DNA from 3 places in the Klenkia sesuvii genome. Region 1 is predicted to be linked to each of the others. Evidence: predicted binding sites of a transcription regulator. Region 1 holds the regulator's gene; each other region holds the start of a gene.
The links. The regulator LexA, encoded in region 1, represses DNA repair genes until DNA is damaged. The targets are predictions, from matches to a motif close to TCGAACANNTGTTCGA.
Positions count from the first base shown of each region.

Region 2: the regulator LexA is predicted to act here: its motif matches at 3,818-3,833, upstream of ruvC (crossover junction endodeoxyribonuclease RuvC).
Region 3: the regulator LexA is predicted to act here: its motif matches at 3,500-3,515, upstream of TEK04_RS08300 (HNH endonuclease signature motif containing protein).

Region 1 covers NZ_JBAPLU010000012.1:66,377-71,229, reverse strand. The annotation lists gene TEK04_RS13070 (phosphatase PAP2 family protein) at 1-498, shown strand, start outside; gene TEK04_RS13065 (hypothetical protein) at 470-1,585, shown strand; gene lexA (transcriptional repressor LexA) at 1,608-2,420, opposite strand; gene TEK04_RS13055 (LysM peptidoglycan-binding domain-containing protein) at 2,939-3,277, shown strand; gene nrdR (transcriptional regulator NrdR) at 3,601-4,152, shown strand; gene TEK04_RS13045 (vitamin B12-dependent ribonucleotide reductase) at 4,331-4,853, shown strand, end outside.
Region 2 covers NZ_JBAPLU010000003.1:126,524-131,376, forward strand. The annotation lists gene secD (protein translocase subunit SecD) at 1-979, opposite strand, end outside; gene yajC (preprotein translocase subunit YajC) at 981-1,337, opposite strand; gene ruvB (Holliday junction branch migration DNA helicase RuvB) at 1,487-2,560, opposite strand; gene ruvA (Holliday junction branch migration protein RuvA) at 2,557-3,207, opposite strand; gene ruvC (crossover junction endodeoxyribonuclease RuvC) at 3,204-3,800, opposite strand; gene TEK04_RS04145 (YebC/PmpR family DNA-binding transcriptional regulator) at 3,940-4,692, opposite strand; gene pdxT (pyridoxal 5'-phosphate synthase glutaminase subunit PdxT) at 4,724-4,853, opposite strand, start outside.
Region 3 covers NZ_JBAPLU010000006.1:183,420-188,272, reverse strand. The annotation lists gene TEK04_RS08305 (DEAD/DEAH box helicase family protein) at 1-3,295, opposite strand, end outside; gene TEK04_RS08300 (HNH endonuclease signature motif containing protein) at 3,533-4,853, shown strand, end outside.

The sequences.
Region 1 (4,853 bases):
GTGCTCACCCAGGCCGGCGGTCGGGTCACCATCCTCGTGGTGCTGGCCGGGTTGGTGGGGTGGATCGCGGTGCGCCGGCGGAGCCTGCTGCCCCTGGTGCGGGTGCTGGTGGCCCTCGTGTTGCTGACCGCGGTCGTCTACGGGTTCAAGTACGGCACGGGCCGCACCGCGCCCGCCTACCCGGGGTCCTTCTTCCACCGCGACGGCGCGTCCTACCCCTCCGGGCACGTGGCCAACGCCGTGCTGATGTGGGGTGTGGCGCGCTGGCAGGCGGTCGACTTCGCGTTGCCGGCGGCGGCGCAGCGCGCGTTCTGGCTGCTCGCCGTGGTCGGCCCGGGTGTGACGGGTGTGGCCATGGTGGCGCTGAACTTCCACTGGGTCACCGATGCACTCGTGGGAGCTGCCGTGGGCATGGTCCTGCTGGGCGTGGTGCATGCACTCGACGCAACCGTGCTGTCACGCTTCGTACGTGCTCCTCGACGGCGAACCGCTGCCTGAGGCCACGGCCCGGCGGTCGTGGCCCCGGTCGGTGCTGACCGCGGCCGCGCTCAGCGCCGCCGTCCTGGCCGGGCCGTTCCTGCCGGGTTCGTTCCTCGCCGCCGGGTCCCCGGGACCCGAGGTGCAGACGGCGGCCGCCGAGGAGACGGTCCTGTTCGGCGACCCCACCGACGTCTGCTCGGTGACCGACGCCCGGTTGCCGGAGATGTCGGGTCTGGCGGTCGCCGGGTCGACCACCCTCGCGATGAACGACGGCGGGGACTCGGTGGTGGTGCACGAGCTCGACGGCGCGTGCGCGGTGGTGGGCGAGCGGACCGCCGCGGTCGACCCCTACGACCCCGAGGACCTCGCGCTGGGAGCCGACGGCACGGTGTGGGTGGCCGACACGGGGGACAACCGTCTGGGCCGGACCACCGTGGCCCTCATCGCCCTGCGCCCCGACGGCAGCTCGCCGGTGTACCGCCTGACCTACCCGGACGGCCCGCACGACGCGGAGGCACTGCTGCTGGCCCCGGACGGCACGCCCTACCTGGTGACCAAGGAGGTGCTCGGCGCCAGCGCCGTCTACCGCCCCGCCCAGGCGCTGGACGCCGAGGCGGCCGTGCCGATGGAGAAGGTGGCCGACCTGTCCTTCACCCTGACCGGCACCCCCGGCGGGCCGGTCGGTCGGGCGGGGCAGCTCATGGTCACCGGTGGCGCCGTCAGCCCCGACGGCGCCCTGCTGGCGCTGCGGACCTACACCGACGCGTACGTGTGGTCGATGGCCGGGTCCGACGTCGTCGGCGCGCTGGCCGCACCGCCGGTGCGGGTGGCTCTGCCCGAGGCCCCCCAGGGCGAGGCGATCGCGTTCGCCGCCGACGGGCGCAGCCTGCTGGTGACCGGCGAGGGTCTCCCGGCCGCACTGACCCTGCTGCCGGCCGTGGGGGCGTTGTCCCCGGCCGCGGCGACGGCAGGGACCGACCCGGCCGTCGCCGGCACGGCGACCGACCCGGCCCGGCCCCGCCTGTCGCCGTGGACCGCCGGGGCGATCGCCGTGGTCGCCGCGGCCGTGCTGGTCGCCGGCGTGGGCCGACTCCGCCGGCGCTGACGGAGGCCGACCCGGCGCCGGGTCAGACCCGGCGCAGGACCGTGACGACGCGGCCGAGCACCGTGGCGTCGTCACCGGGGATGGGCTCGAAGGCAGGGTTGTGCGGCAGCAACCACACGTGCCCGTCCCGCCTCTTGTAGGTCTTGACGGTGGCCTCGCCGTCGATCATGGCCGCGACGATCTCGCCGTTCTCCGCGGTCGCCTGCTGGCGGACGACGACCCAGTCGCCGTCGCAGATCGCGGCGTCGACCATGGACTCACCGGTCACCTTGAGCATGAACAGCGTGCCCTCGCCCACCAGCTCCCGCGGGAGCGGGAAGACCTCCTCGACCGCCTGCTCGGCGAGCACGGGCCCACCAGCGGCGATGCGGCCCACGAGCGGCACGTAGGTCGGTGCGGGGACGCGGGGGTCGTCGACGCCCGAACCCGCCCCGGTGGCCGCCAGGCCCGCGCCGGAGGGGTCGGCCTCGGGGTGGTCGCCGGGCAGCCGGACGTCGAGCGCGCGGGGCCGGTTGGGGTCGCGGCGCAACCAGCCCTTCTTCTGCAGCACCGACAGCTGGTGGGCGACCGAGGAGGCCGAGGACAGCCCGACGGCCTCGCCGATCTCGCGCACGCTCGGCGGGTAGCCGCGACGCTCCACCGAGTCGCGGATGACCTCCAGCACGCGTCGCTGGCGCTGCGTGAGGCCGTCGCCGGCCTCCCCGCGCTCGGGGAACTCGCGCACCGAGCCGCGGTCGGCCTCGGCCGTGCCGGACGTCGAGGACGTGCCCGCCCTCGACCGCGCGGTGCGCTTGCCGGTGCTCGTCCCGCCGGGGGTGTCTCCCGAGCTGGCCACGTGTCCTCCTCGTCGGTCGCGGTGGCGCGACCGTGCTGTGCGGTCGACCGGCTGCGGTCCGGGGACCGGTGGGCCGACCAGGTCGATCGAGCGGTGGATCGATCAGGGGTTGATCAGTACGCACCGTAACGCCTCGCGGCCGCCAGTTCAAACACGTGTTCGAAGTTCCACCCGTGTCATCTCGATTTTGTCGGAGGGGTGCGGTAGACATCGGACAGACGTTCGATCGAACAGCCGTTCGAGCGTGCCGGGCCCCGCGTGGGGGTCCGGACGAGCGACAGGAGTGACCCACCATGGCCGGTACCGCGCCCCACCTGCACACCGTCCCTGCCCCTACCCCTGCCCCTGCCCCTGCCCCTGCCCCCGCTCCTGCCCCGGCGCCCGCCGCCGTCCGGCGCCGGGGCAACCACCCCGCCGGTCGCGCGCTGGTGGCGGCGTCGACGGTCCCGGCGGGTGGGGCAACCAAGCTCCCGCTGCGTCCGGGGTCGGCTGACGTCGTCGGACTGCGACCGAGGCCGGTGGCCCGACCGCGCATCGCACAGCCGCCGCAGCGCGCCGCGCAGGCGCCGGTGCGGTTGACCCGCCGCGGCCGGCGGGTGCTGGCCGGGCTCGGGGTCGGCGCCGTCGTGGCCGTGTCCGCGGTCGTCGGGTCCGCGGTGCTGGGGTCGGCCGACGAGCCGGCGCTCGAGCTGGCCGGGCGGTCCAGCGTCGTGGTGCACAGCGGCGACACCCTGTGGTCGATCGCCCAGTCGATCGCGCCCGACGTCGACCCGCGCGCGGTGGTCGACGCCCTGCAGGAGGTCAACGGGCTCACCGATGCCTCGCTGGTGCCGGGCCAGGTGCTGCTGCTGCCGTGACCCCGCAGCGACGCCGCCGAGCGCGCCGGCGTGGCGGTGCCACGTGCGGTGCCCGGTCTTGGCAGGAGCTGTGGTCGGCGTGGGGCGGGTGGGACCGCTGGCGTGCTCCGTGGCGTCCACCTGCGGGTACGCGTCCGGGGAAGACGACACGCCGGTACGGAGTTGCGCACCTGTAGGGGTGCGGAGCTAGTCTGACCACAACATCTAGTAGTTACAGAGATGTCGTTCCGTCCACATGCTGTTCCCCAGGTTTCCCCGAGGTCGTCCACCGGATGTCCCCCGCGGGGTCCACAGGGAGCCCGTCGCAGGGAGGAGACCACCCGGTGCGCTGCCCGTTCTGCCACAACCCCGACAGCCGGGTCGTCGACTCCCGCGAGACCGATGAGGGCGCGACGACGCGTCGCCGCCGCTCCTGTCCCGGGTGCGGTCGCCGGTTCACCACGGTGGAGGAGGCGGTGCTCGCCGTCGTCAAGCGCAGCGGGGTGACCGAGCCGTTCAACCGCGCCAAGGTCATCGCCGGCGTGCGGCGCGCCTGCCAGGGCCGCCCGGTCGACGAGGACCAGCTGGCGGTGCTGGCCGCCCAGGTCGAGGACGCCGTGCGCTGCAGCGGGTCGGCCGAGGTGCCCAGCCACGACGTCGGGCTGGCCATCCTGCGCCCGCTGCGCGACCTCGACGAGGTGGCCTACCTGCGGTTCGCCAGCGTCTACCGCTCCTTCACCTCGGCGGCCGACTTCGAGAAGGAGATCGCCGAGATGCGGGCCAAGGCGGCCTCGGTGGCCGAGATCGCCTCGGCCGACCTGCCGCCTCCAGTCATCCCGCGCGGCGGAGCCGCCCCGCACGCCGCCCCGCACAGCGCCGTCGTCCCCGCCGACTGACCGCCGACCCGCCACCTCACCGACCGCGTGCTGCGCCCTCCCCGTCGCAGCCGCCCGATGCACCTCCGACCGGCTCGTGTCCCACCCGACGTCGTCCGGTCACCGCGCCACCAGCTCCGCACGCTCCTTGCACCCGGTCCACCGGCCAGGTGTCGACACACGAACCCCAGGGGGAGTCTTGACCGAGACCACCGACCGCATCTCGTCCGGCCGCAAGCGCAACGGCAAGGCCGTCGGCCGCAAGGGCATCACGGTCGAGCGGGTGTTCACCACCGCCGACGTGCACCCCTACGACGAGGTGACCTGGGAGCGGCGCGACGTCGTCATGACCAACTGGCGCGACGGGTCGATCAACTTCGAGCAGCGGGGCGTGGAGTTCCCCTCGGAGTGGTCGATCAACGCCACCAACATCGTCACCACGAAGTACTTCCGCGGCGCCGTGGGCACCCCGCAGCGCGAGACCAGCCTGCGCCAGCTCATCGACCGCGTGGTCCTCACCTACACCGAGGCCGGCCGCGAGCACGGCTACTTCGCCACCGAGGGCGACGCCGAGCTGTTCGAGCACGAGCTGACCTGGATGCTGCTGCACCAGTACTTCAGCTTCAACTCGCCCGTCTGGTTCAACGTCGGCACCGCGTCGCCGCAGCAGGTCAGCGCCTGCTTCATCCTCGCCGTCGACGACACGATGGACTCGATCCTGA
Region 2 (4,853 bases), on a different contig from region 1:
CGTACTCCAGCTGGTTGGCCAGCGTGTCGGCCTCGACCTGGGTGAAGTTGCCGGTGATCTGCGTGCTGCCGCCGGTGATCGCGCTCTGCACGGTGGGGGCCGAGACCACCCGGCCGTCGAGGACGATGGCCACCGCGCCGCCGGAGGCGGCCGCCTGGGCGGTGTAGGCGGCCCAGGTGGAGGCCGCGCCGGAGTTGAAGTCCACCGAGACGATCCACTCGCCGGTCTGCGGCAGGGTGCCCGCGCTGGCCGAGGTGACGTCGGTGCCCTCGATGACGGTCGGACCCAGCAGGTACTTGGCGGTGCCGTCCTCGGAGCAGGCGGCCAGGTAGGAGTCGGGCAGGTCGACCTGGCCGACGCCCTCGCCGTCGGTGGCGCAGGTGAGCGTGGCGTACTCGGCCGCGGCCTCCTCCTGGGACACCGGGGTCGCCTCGGCGACGTCGCCGCCGGACGTCGGGGCCGCGCTGGTGGTGGGCGCCGCGTCCGTGGTGGGCGCCGCGTCCGTGGTGGGCGAGGCCGGGTCGGTCGTCGCGGGGTCGGTCGTCGCGGGGTCGGTCGAGGTGCCGTCGGTGGGGGTGGCCGACGGGTCGGTGGCGGCGGTGGCCGCCTCCGGCCCCTGCAGCACCGGGCGGAACCGCAGCTGGGCGGTCTGGCCCAGCTCGCGGGCCTGGTCGCCGTCGGCGCCGGGGACGGAGATGACGATGTTCGAGTCGCCCTCGGTGACGACCTGGGCCTCGGCCACGCCGAGGCCGTTGACCCGCTGCTCGATGATCTGCCGCGCCAGCTCCAGGTCCTCACGGCTGGGGGTGCCGCCACCGGGCACCTGCGCGGTGAGGGTCACCGTGGTGCCGCCGCGCAGGTCCAGCCCCAGCTGCGGGGTGCGCTGCGAACCGGTGAGGAAGACCAGGCCGTAGAGCAGGGCCACGACCAGGACGAAGGCGCCGAAGTAGCGCGACGCCGGGAGCTGGCGCGATGCCATGTCAGTTCCTGCGGTCGGTCGGGTCGTCGTCGACGCCGCCGGGGCGCTCGTCGGTCGGCGGCACGACCTCACCGGCCTGCGCGTCGAGGACGGCGCCGTCGGGCTTGCGGATCTCCATCACCGCGGGCCGGGCGAAGGTGGCGACGACGCCCGGGGCGATCTCGATGTCGACCGTGCCGTCGCGGAGGGCCGCGACGGTGCCGTGCAGGCCGCTGGTCAGCATCACCGGGGAGCCCACGGTCAGCGACTCCTGCAGGGCCTGGGCGTTGGCGGCCATCTTCTTGCGCTGCCGGGCGGGCAGCACGATGAGGAGCGCGAAGGCCAGCACCAGCAGGATGAGCGGGAAGAACTGCTCCACGGTTGTCGTGCCTCTCCACCGCGCGGTTCGGCGCGGTTGTGCGGCCGCCGCTGAGCGGTCGCGTCGGGGACGTCGGCTGCGGTGCGCCCGCGGGCGCGACCGGCGCAGGGCGCGCGCCACCAGGGGTGGGCGCACCAGCGCGGAGGAGTCTAGGCGTCGAACAGGGTGGGCGGTGCAGGCTGGTCGCCGGGCGCGCCCGGCGGGGTGCCACCGCGCAGCCACACGCCCTCGGGCACGTGCAGCCCGAGGTGGGTCCAGGCGGCCTCGGTGGCCACCCGTCCGCGCGGGGTGCGGGCCAGCAGCCCGGCCCGCACGAGGAAGGGTTCGCACACCTCCTCGACGGTGTGCGGCTCCTCCCCCACCGCGACCGCGAGGGTGGCCACGCCGACCGGGCCGCCGTTGAACTTGGCGACCAGGGCGTGCAGCACTTCCCGGTCGAGCCGGTCCAGGCCGAGCTCGTCGACGTCGTAGAGCGCCAGGGCGGCCCGGGCCACCGGTTCGGTGATGCGCCCGTCGGCGCGCACCTCGGCGTAGTCGCGCACCCGGCGCAGCAGTCGGTTGGCAATGCGCGGGGTCCCGCGCGAACGCCCGGCGATCTCGGCCGACCCGTCGGCGTCGATGGCCACACCCAGCAGGTCGGCGCTGCGCCGCAGCACCGACTGCAGGTCCTCGGTGGAGTAGAACTCCATCTGCCCCACGAACCCGAACCGGTCGCGCAGCGGGCCGGTCAGCAGCCCGGCGCGGGTGGTGGCCCCGACCAGGGTGAAGGGTGAGATCTCCAGCGGGATGGCGGTGGCCCCGGGCCCCTTGCCGACGACGACGTCGACCCGGAAGTCCTCCATCGCCATGTACAGCAGTTCCTCGGCGGGGCGGGCGATGCGGTGGATCTCGTCGATGAAGAGGACGTCGCCCTCGGCCAGGTTCGACAGCATCGCCGCCAGGTCCCCCGACCGCTCGATCGCCGGACCCGAGGTGATCTTCACCGACGTGCCCAGCTCGGCGCCGATGATGAGCGCCAGCGACGTCTTGCCCAACCCGGGCGGGCCCGAGAGGAGCACGTGGTCCGGCGGCCGGCCGCGGCGCTTGGCGCCCTCCAGCACGAGGTCGAGCTGCCGGGCCACCTTGGGCTGACCGACGAACTCGGCCAGCGAGTGCGGGCGCAGCGCCGACTCGACGACCCGTTCCTCGTCCCCGGCCCAGGGTGAGGCGTCGGACTCGGTCACGAGCGGCCCAGCAGCCGCAGGGCCTGGCGCAGCAGGACGGCGACGTCGACGCCGCCGGTGGCGCTGATCTGCTCATCGACCACGGGGGCGAGCTTGTCCAGGGCGCCCTCGGCCTCGCGCACGGTCCAGCCCAGGCCCACCAGTGCCGTGGTCAGCTGGTCGCGCCAGGGCGCGACCGGGGCGACGGCGGCCGACCCGGTGGCCCCGGCCGCGGCGGCGACCGCGTCGAGGGTGACGTCGCCGGTGGGGGCGCCGATGCGGTCGCGCAGCTCGAGCACCAGCCGCTCGGCGCCCTTCTTGCCGATGCCGGGGACCTGCATGAGCGCCTTGAGGTCACCGGTGGCGACCGCCCGCCGGACGTCGCGGGGCGGGTGGATGGCCAGCACCGCCTGGGCCAGCCGGGGGCCGACCCCGTTGGCGGTCTGCAGCAGCTCGAACAGCTGGCGCTCGTCGTCGTCGGCGAACCCGTAGAGGGTCAGGGAGTCCTCGCGCACGACGAGGCTGGTGGCCAGGCGGGCGCTCTCGCCCACCTGCAGCCGGGCGATCGTGCCCGGTGTGCACTGCACGGCCAGGCCGATGCCGCCGACCTCGACGACGGCGCCGTCGGGACCCACCGCGGCGACCCGACCCGCGACGCTGGCGATCACCGCCCGCTCCCGATGCCCTGCCACCGGCCCGGACGCACGGCCGACCGGGTGGCCACCGACAACGGCGCGGCGCCGACCCCTGCCCCGGCGGCGAGCGCGGCGACCCGCAGCCGGTCCTGGGTAGGACCGCGCCAGACGTGGCAGACCGCCAGGGCCAGCGCGTCGGCGGCGTCGGCGGGCTTGGGCGGCGTGGCGAGGCCCAGCACCCGGGTGACCATCAGCGTGACCTGCTCCTTGTCGGCCCGGCCGCTGCCGGAGATGGCGGCCTTGACCTCGCTCGGGGTGTGCCAGTGCACGGCCAGGCCGGCCTGCGCCCCGGCGAGGGCCGCCACGCCGGCGGCCTGCGCGGTGCCGGTCGCCGTCCCCTTGTTGTTCTGCTGGAAGACGCGCTCGACGGCGACGACGTCGGGCCGGTGCTCGCGCAGCAGCGCGGTGACCGCGGTGTGCAGCTCGAGCAGCCGCAGCTCCAGGGCGAGCGTGTGGTCGCTGCGCACCACCCCCACCCCCACCGCCGTGGGCCGGGCGCCGGGACGGCCGTCGACCACGCCCCACCCGCACCGGGTCAACCCCGGGTCGATCCCCAGCACGCGCACCGACTACCCCCCACCGTACGAACAGGCGTTCGAGAGTCTAGGCCCCGGAGGGACCGGTCTCCCGGCGGCACGCCGGCCGGCCCCCGTGCGAGGTCCCGCCGCGAGCTTGCGAGCGGTGGGGGGCACGGGGGTCCTTCTGCTAGGCGTCGATGGTCTCCATGACCTCGTCCGACACGTCGTAGTTGGCGTAGACGTTCTGCACGTCGTCGCAGTCCTCGAGCGCGTCGATGAGCTTGAACACCTTGGTGGCGGCGTCGGCGTCGAGCTCGACCTGCACGCTGGGCACGAACCCGGCCTCGGCGGAGTCGTAGTCGATCCCGGCGTCCTGCAGGGCGGTGCGGACGGCGACGAGGTCGGTGGGCTCGCAGACCACCTCGAAGGTGTCGCCGAGGTCGCGCACCTCCTCGGCGCCGGCGTCGAGCACGGCGAGCATGACGTCGTCCTCGGTGGTGCCGGCGGAGGGGACGACGACGACGCCCTTGCGGCTGAACAGGTAGGACACCGAGCCCGGGTCGGCCATCGAGCCGCCGTTGCGGGTCATGGCGGTGCGGACCTCCATGGCCGAGCGGTTCTTGTTGTCGGTCAGGCACTCGATGAGGACGGCGACCCCGGCCGCGGCGTAGCCCTCGTAGGTGATCGTCGAGTAGTCGACGCCGCCGGCCTCCAGGCCCGCCCCCCGCTTGACCGCGCGGTCGATGTTGTCGTTGGGCACCGAGGACTTCTTGGCCCGCTGGACGGCGTCGTACAGCGTGGGGTTGCCGTTGATGTCACCACCACCGGTGCGGGCCGCGACCTCGATGTTCTTGATCAGCTTGGCGAAGAGCTTGCCGCGCTTGGCGTCGAGGCCGGCCTTCTTGTGCTTCGTCGTCGCCCATTTGGAGTGGCCGCTCATGCTGTCTCCTCGCTCGCAGGTCGGGGGTCCGTCAGGACCGCTCGCGCACCAGATCCACGAAGAACCGGTGCATGCGGGTGTCGCCGGTGAGCTCCGGGTGGAAGCTGGTGGCGACGACGTCGCCCTGGCGGACCGCGACGATCCTACCGTCGGCCGGTCCA
Region 3 (4,853 bases), on a different contig from region 1:
GCGAGTCGAAGAGCCGGTCCACGGCCATCACGCCGTTGGCGGTCAGCTCGTCGACGACGAGCTCGATGAAGCGGAGCTGCGCGGCGCTGAAGCCGGTGCCGGCCGAGAACTCGGCGAACGCGGCCTCGGCGGCCCGGCGGTCGAGCCCGACGAGGGACCGCACGAAGATGCCCAGACCTTCTGCTTCCTGGCTCGCGCGTTCGATGTCCTCCCGGGACCCGGCGCCGGAGGCGAGCAGCATCGACTCCAGCTCCGCCAGATCCATGGCGGTGAGCTGCTGGTTGCGGCGCAGGCGCTGCAGCGCGACGTGGTCCTCGTGCTGCCGCAGGTACACCTGGGCTTTCTCCCGGAACCGGGCCAGGTCGGTGCCCGGACTGCTGAACGGCAGGACGACGGGCACGGCCGGCCCCGACTCGTCGGCGAAGTCCGTGTAGACGACGGCGCGCTTCTCGCGCTCGACGAAGCGGACCAGCCCGCGCACCCGGCGGCGGGCCATCTCGAGCCGCGGGAGGTCGACGTCGATCCACCACTCGTCCCCGGCCAGCTCGGCCAGCAGCTCGGCCTGCGCCTGCACCAGCGGGATGGACGTCTGCGTCAGCAGCGCCGAAGCGATGTCCCCCACCTGGGTGCGCAGCCGCTCGAACAGGACGCCGTCGTCATCGAGCCGGGCCAGCTGGCAGCGGAGGAGGAGCAGGTCGAAGCGCTTGGCCCCCTCGTCGTCCGTGCCTGCCGAGGTGGGCAGACCCACGAGGTGCTGACCGATCTCATCGGCCTTGACCGGATCCAGTCGGCGCCAGGCCGCCCAGTCGGCGTAGGTCTCGACCCACTGCCGGTGCGGGCGCACCAGTACGTTGTGCACGTTCATGCCGACGACGACGTCGTGCATCGCCCAGGCCAGGTCGACCCGCAGCCCCCGCTCGGACTGCTCCCCGTGGCCCACCTCGGGGAGGTCGGCGTCGGCGGTCAGGCGGGAGTCCAGCCCGGTGACCAGCCCCAGTCGGGCCTCGAAGAGGCGCTGGGTGAGGGACTTCTGCAGCGACCCGGTCGTCCCCGGCATGCCGGCGCCGAAGTACTCAACGTTCCCGCAGACGTCCAGCACCAGGAACTCGGTCTTGGGTGCGCCGGGCCCGAAGAGGTCCGGGCGCAGCCGGGTGCCGCGGCCGATCATCTGCCAGAACTTGCTGGCCGAGCGGACCAGCTTGAAGAACACCAAGTTGACGATCTCGGGCACGTCGACGCCGGTGTCGAGCATGTCCACCGAGATGGCGATGTGCGGCGCCTTCTCCGGCTCGCTGAACTCGTCGATGAGGTGCGCCGACATCGCGACCGCGTGGGTGATGACGGCGGCGAAACCACCCCCGAAACCCGGGTACTGGTCGTCGAAGCGCTGCTGGATGAACTGGGCGTGCGCCTGGTTCTTCGCGAAGATGATCGTCTTCCCGAGCCGGTCCCCGCCCGCGACCTTGATGCCGTGCTCCATGAGCGTGGCGAGCACGCGGTCGACGGTGTCGGCGTTGAAGAGGAACCGGTTGAGCTCCTCGGGGTCGACGCCGTCCGGGGCGGCGCCGTCGTCCGAGCCCCACTCGACGGCGTCCCACTCGTCCTTCTCCTCCTCGGAGAGGTCGTCGTACCGGATGCCCGAGCGCAGGAACCGGGTCGGGGCCGACAACGCCCGCGGCGGGGCGAGGTAGCCGTCGTCGATCGCGTCGCCCAGGGGGTAGGCGTCGGTGGGGACGCCGTCCTCGAGGTGGAACAGCGAGTAGGTGTTGCGGTCGATCTCGTCCTTGGGCGTGGCGGTCAGACCGACGAGCAGGGCGTCGAACCAGCTGAACAGTTCGCGGTACTTCTGGTAAACCGACCGATGCGCCTCGTCGACCACGACCAGGTCGAAGTGGCCCGGCCCGAAGAGCCGCCGGCCGCCGTCGGTGGCGTTGACCAGGTTGAGCATCGTCGGGTAGGTCGAGACGAACACGCGACCGTCGGCGGACTTCTCGTCGAGCAGGTTGATCGTGGTCACGTTCGGCAGGTGCGCCTTGAAGGCGTTGGCCGCCTGCTTGACCAGCACCTGGCGGTCGGCCAGGAACAGCACCCGCTTGACCCATCCCGCCCGCATGAGCTGGTCGACCAACGCGATGACGGTGCGGGTCTTGCCCGACCCCGTGGCCATCACCAGCAGCGCGGCCCGCTGCTTGTCGGTGAAGGCCTCGCCCACCGCGCGGATGGCACGGAGCTGGTACGGGCGCTCGACGATGGTGTCGCTGATCGGGATGTCGGCGAGGGAGGCCCGCATGCTGCGCCGCTGGACGAGCAGGTGCAGCTCGTCGGCGGTGCGGAAGCCCTCGACCCGGCGCGGCGGGTAGCCCGCGGCGTCGTCCCACATCCAGGTCTCGTAGCCGTTGGTCCAAAAGATGACCGGACGGCGTCCGTGCATCTGCTGCAGGGCGTCGGCGTACAGCTTGGCCTGATGCTGGCCGGCGTTCGGGTCGACGCTCGTGCGCTTCGCCTCGACGACCGCCAGCGGCAACCCGTCGGCACCCCACAGCACGTAGTCCGCTCGGCCGTTCCCCGACCCGACCGGCAGACCCGTCACCGGGTACTCGCGGTCACGGGGATCGGTGAGCTGCCAACCGGCTTCCCGGAGCAGCTCGTCGATGAGCGCCGTGCGAGTGGTGGCCTCGTCGTAGTCGTGGGTGTCGGCGACGGCGTGCGCGGCCTGGGCGTCGGCGATCTGCTGCCGCAGCTCGGCGATCTCGGCGGCCTGCGCCGCCGCGAGGTCGTCGCGTTCGCGGAGTGCCCGGGCGTGCTCCTCGTCCTGCTGGCGGAACTTCTCCGCCAGCTTGCGGACATCGTCGTGGCTGAGCGGGGCCGCTCGGCGCGCCAGAGCGGGGTCGAAGCGGGCCGCGACGGGGACGGCGCCGGGGATACGGGAGTAGCGCTGCGCGGTCCAGACGACCACGTGGAACAACTCGCGGGTGGCGTCGAGCGCCGCCTGGGGCGGGATGGGCTTGCTGTCGTGCACGGCGGTGTTGCCCAGCTTGCGCAGCAAGGTCAGCTTGGTGGTGATGCCCTGCGGCACCCGGTTCTTGAACGCCGGCTCGGCGATGCGGCCGGCGAGGTCGTCCCGGTAGGGCAGCGGTAGCGCGTCGACCGTGTAGACGTGAGCGACCACCTGCTCGGCGGCCCGGCGCGCATACATGCAGGTGCCGCGCGGGTCGGAGCCCAGGTAGGACTCGGCGCGGACGCAGTCGGCGTGGACGACGGGCCAGTCCTGCGCGAGGAAGCCGAAGTTGCTCATCGGTCGGTGCCCTGCCCCCGTCGGTCAGCGGCCTCGGGTGTCGCACGGTGGCCGAGGCGTCACCCTACGAGACTCCATCGTTTTCGTCTGGGTATCTGTCACGACGGCGTCCCGAAGCTGGTTTCGTCGCCCGGGGTCTTCTTGGCTCATCGCCGGCCTGAGCTGCTCTTTCGTCTTGCTCGACCACCTCGACTGCGGTATCGTTCGTACACGTGTTCGACTTAACGAGGAGGGGTTGTGGGTCTCGACGGCGGCTTCGACCCCTTCCCGGACGGTGGTGCCTTCGCGGGCGGTTCGGCGTCGGGCGGTGGCGATCTGCACGAGGAGGAGAAGGCCGCGGCGCGGGCCGCAGCCCGGCAGGTGTCGATGCAGCTGCCGGCCGACATCGCGGCCGTCCTGGCCAGCGCACAGGGCCTGGTCGGGGCCGAACCCGCCGGCGGCTCGGCGGTGCAGGCGGCCGAGTTGCTGGCCCGGGTGCGCGGTCTGACCCAGCTGCAGAACGTCGTCGACGCCGCTCGGGCGCAGGCCGTCCGGGCCGCCGAGTGCGCGCAGGCCGCCGAGTTCGACGGCCACAAGAGCATGAAGTCATGGCAGGTCGGCCACCTGAACGTCTCCCCGGCGACGGCAGCCCGTGCCGTGCGTGCCGGGCGCACCCTGGAGCAGCTGCCGGCCTGGGCCGCGGCTGCCGTCGAAGGGCGCGTGACCCCAGACCAGACGGCCGTGGTCGCAGCTGTCGCGACACCCGCCCGGCTGAGCGCGGCGGCTGAGCTGGGCGCCGACGTCGCCGAGATCGAGCAGACACTCCTTGACACCGCCACGGGCACTTCACCAGAAGCGCTCCCCGCGGTGACCAAGCGACTGCTCGACTGGATCGACCCCGACGGCCCCGAGCCCGACCCGACGAAGCAGCGCGAGCTGCATCTCACGCCCTCGGCGTCGGGCGGCGGCACCATCCACGGACGGCTCGACGCCCTCGGCTTCGAGAAGGTGTCCACCGTGCTGACAGCCTTCCAGCAGGCCGGCCGGATCGCCGACGACGACCGCAACCACGCCCAGCAGATGGGCGACGCCCTGGTGCAGCTGGCCGACGCCCAGCTGGCGTGCGGTGACGACGTGCCGATGCTGCGCAAGCACCGCGCCCAGGTCGCGGTCACCATCTCCGCCGAGGACCTGCTCGACACCGATGTCGTCAGCGACGCCGCCCGGCTCGGATCGGGCCAGATCGTCGCCAACACCACCGCCCAGCAGCTGTCCTGCGACTCGATCATCACCCGGGTGCTCTTCGGCCCCGACGGGATGCCGCTGAACATCGGCCGAGCGCAGCGCTTGGTGCCCGCCCACATCCGCAAGGCCGCCGAGGCCCGCGACGGAGGATGCGTCTTCGCCGGCTGCTCAGCCCCGACGTGGTGGTGCGACGCCCACCACGTCAGGGAGTGGGTCGCTGATCACGGTGAGACATCGGTGGAGAACACCGCGTTGCTGTGCGAACGGCACCACACGAAGGTGCATCACGGGTTCAAGGTCGAGTGGGAACAGAGCGAACGGCGATGGCGGACGT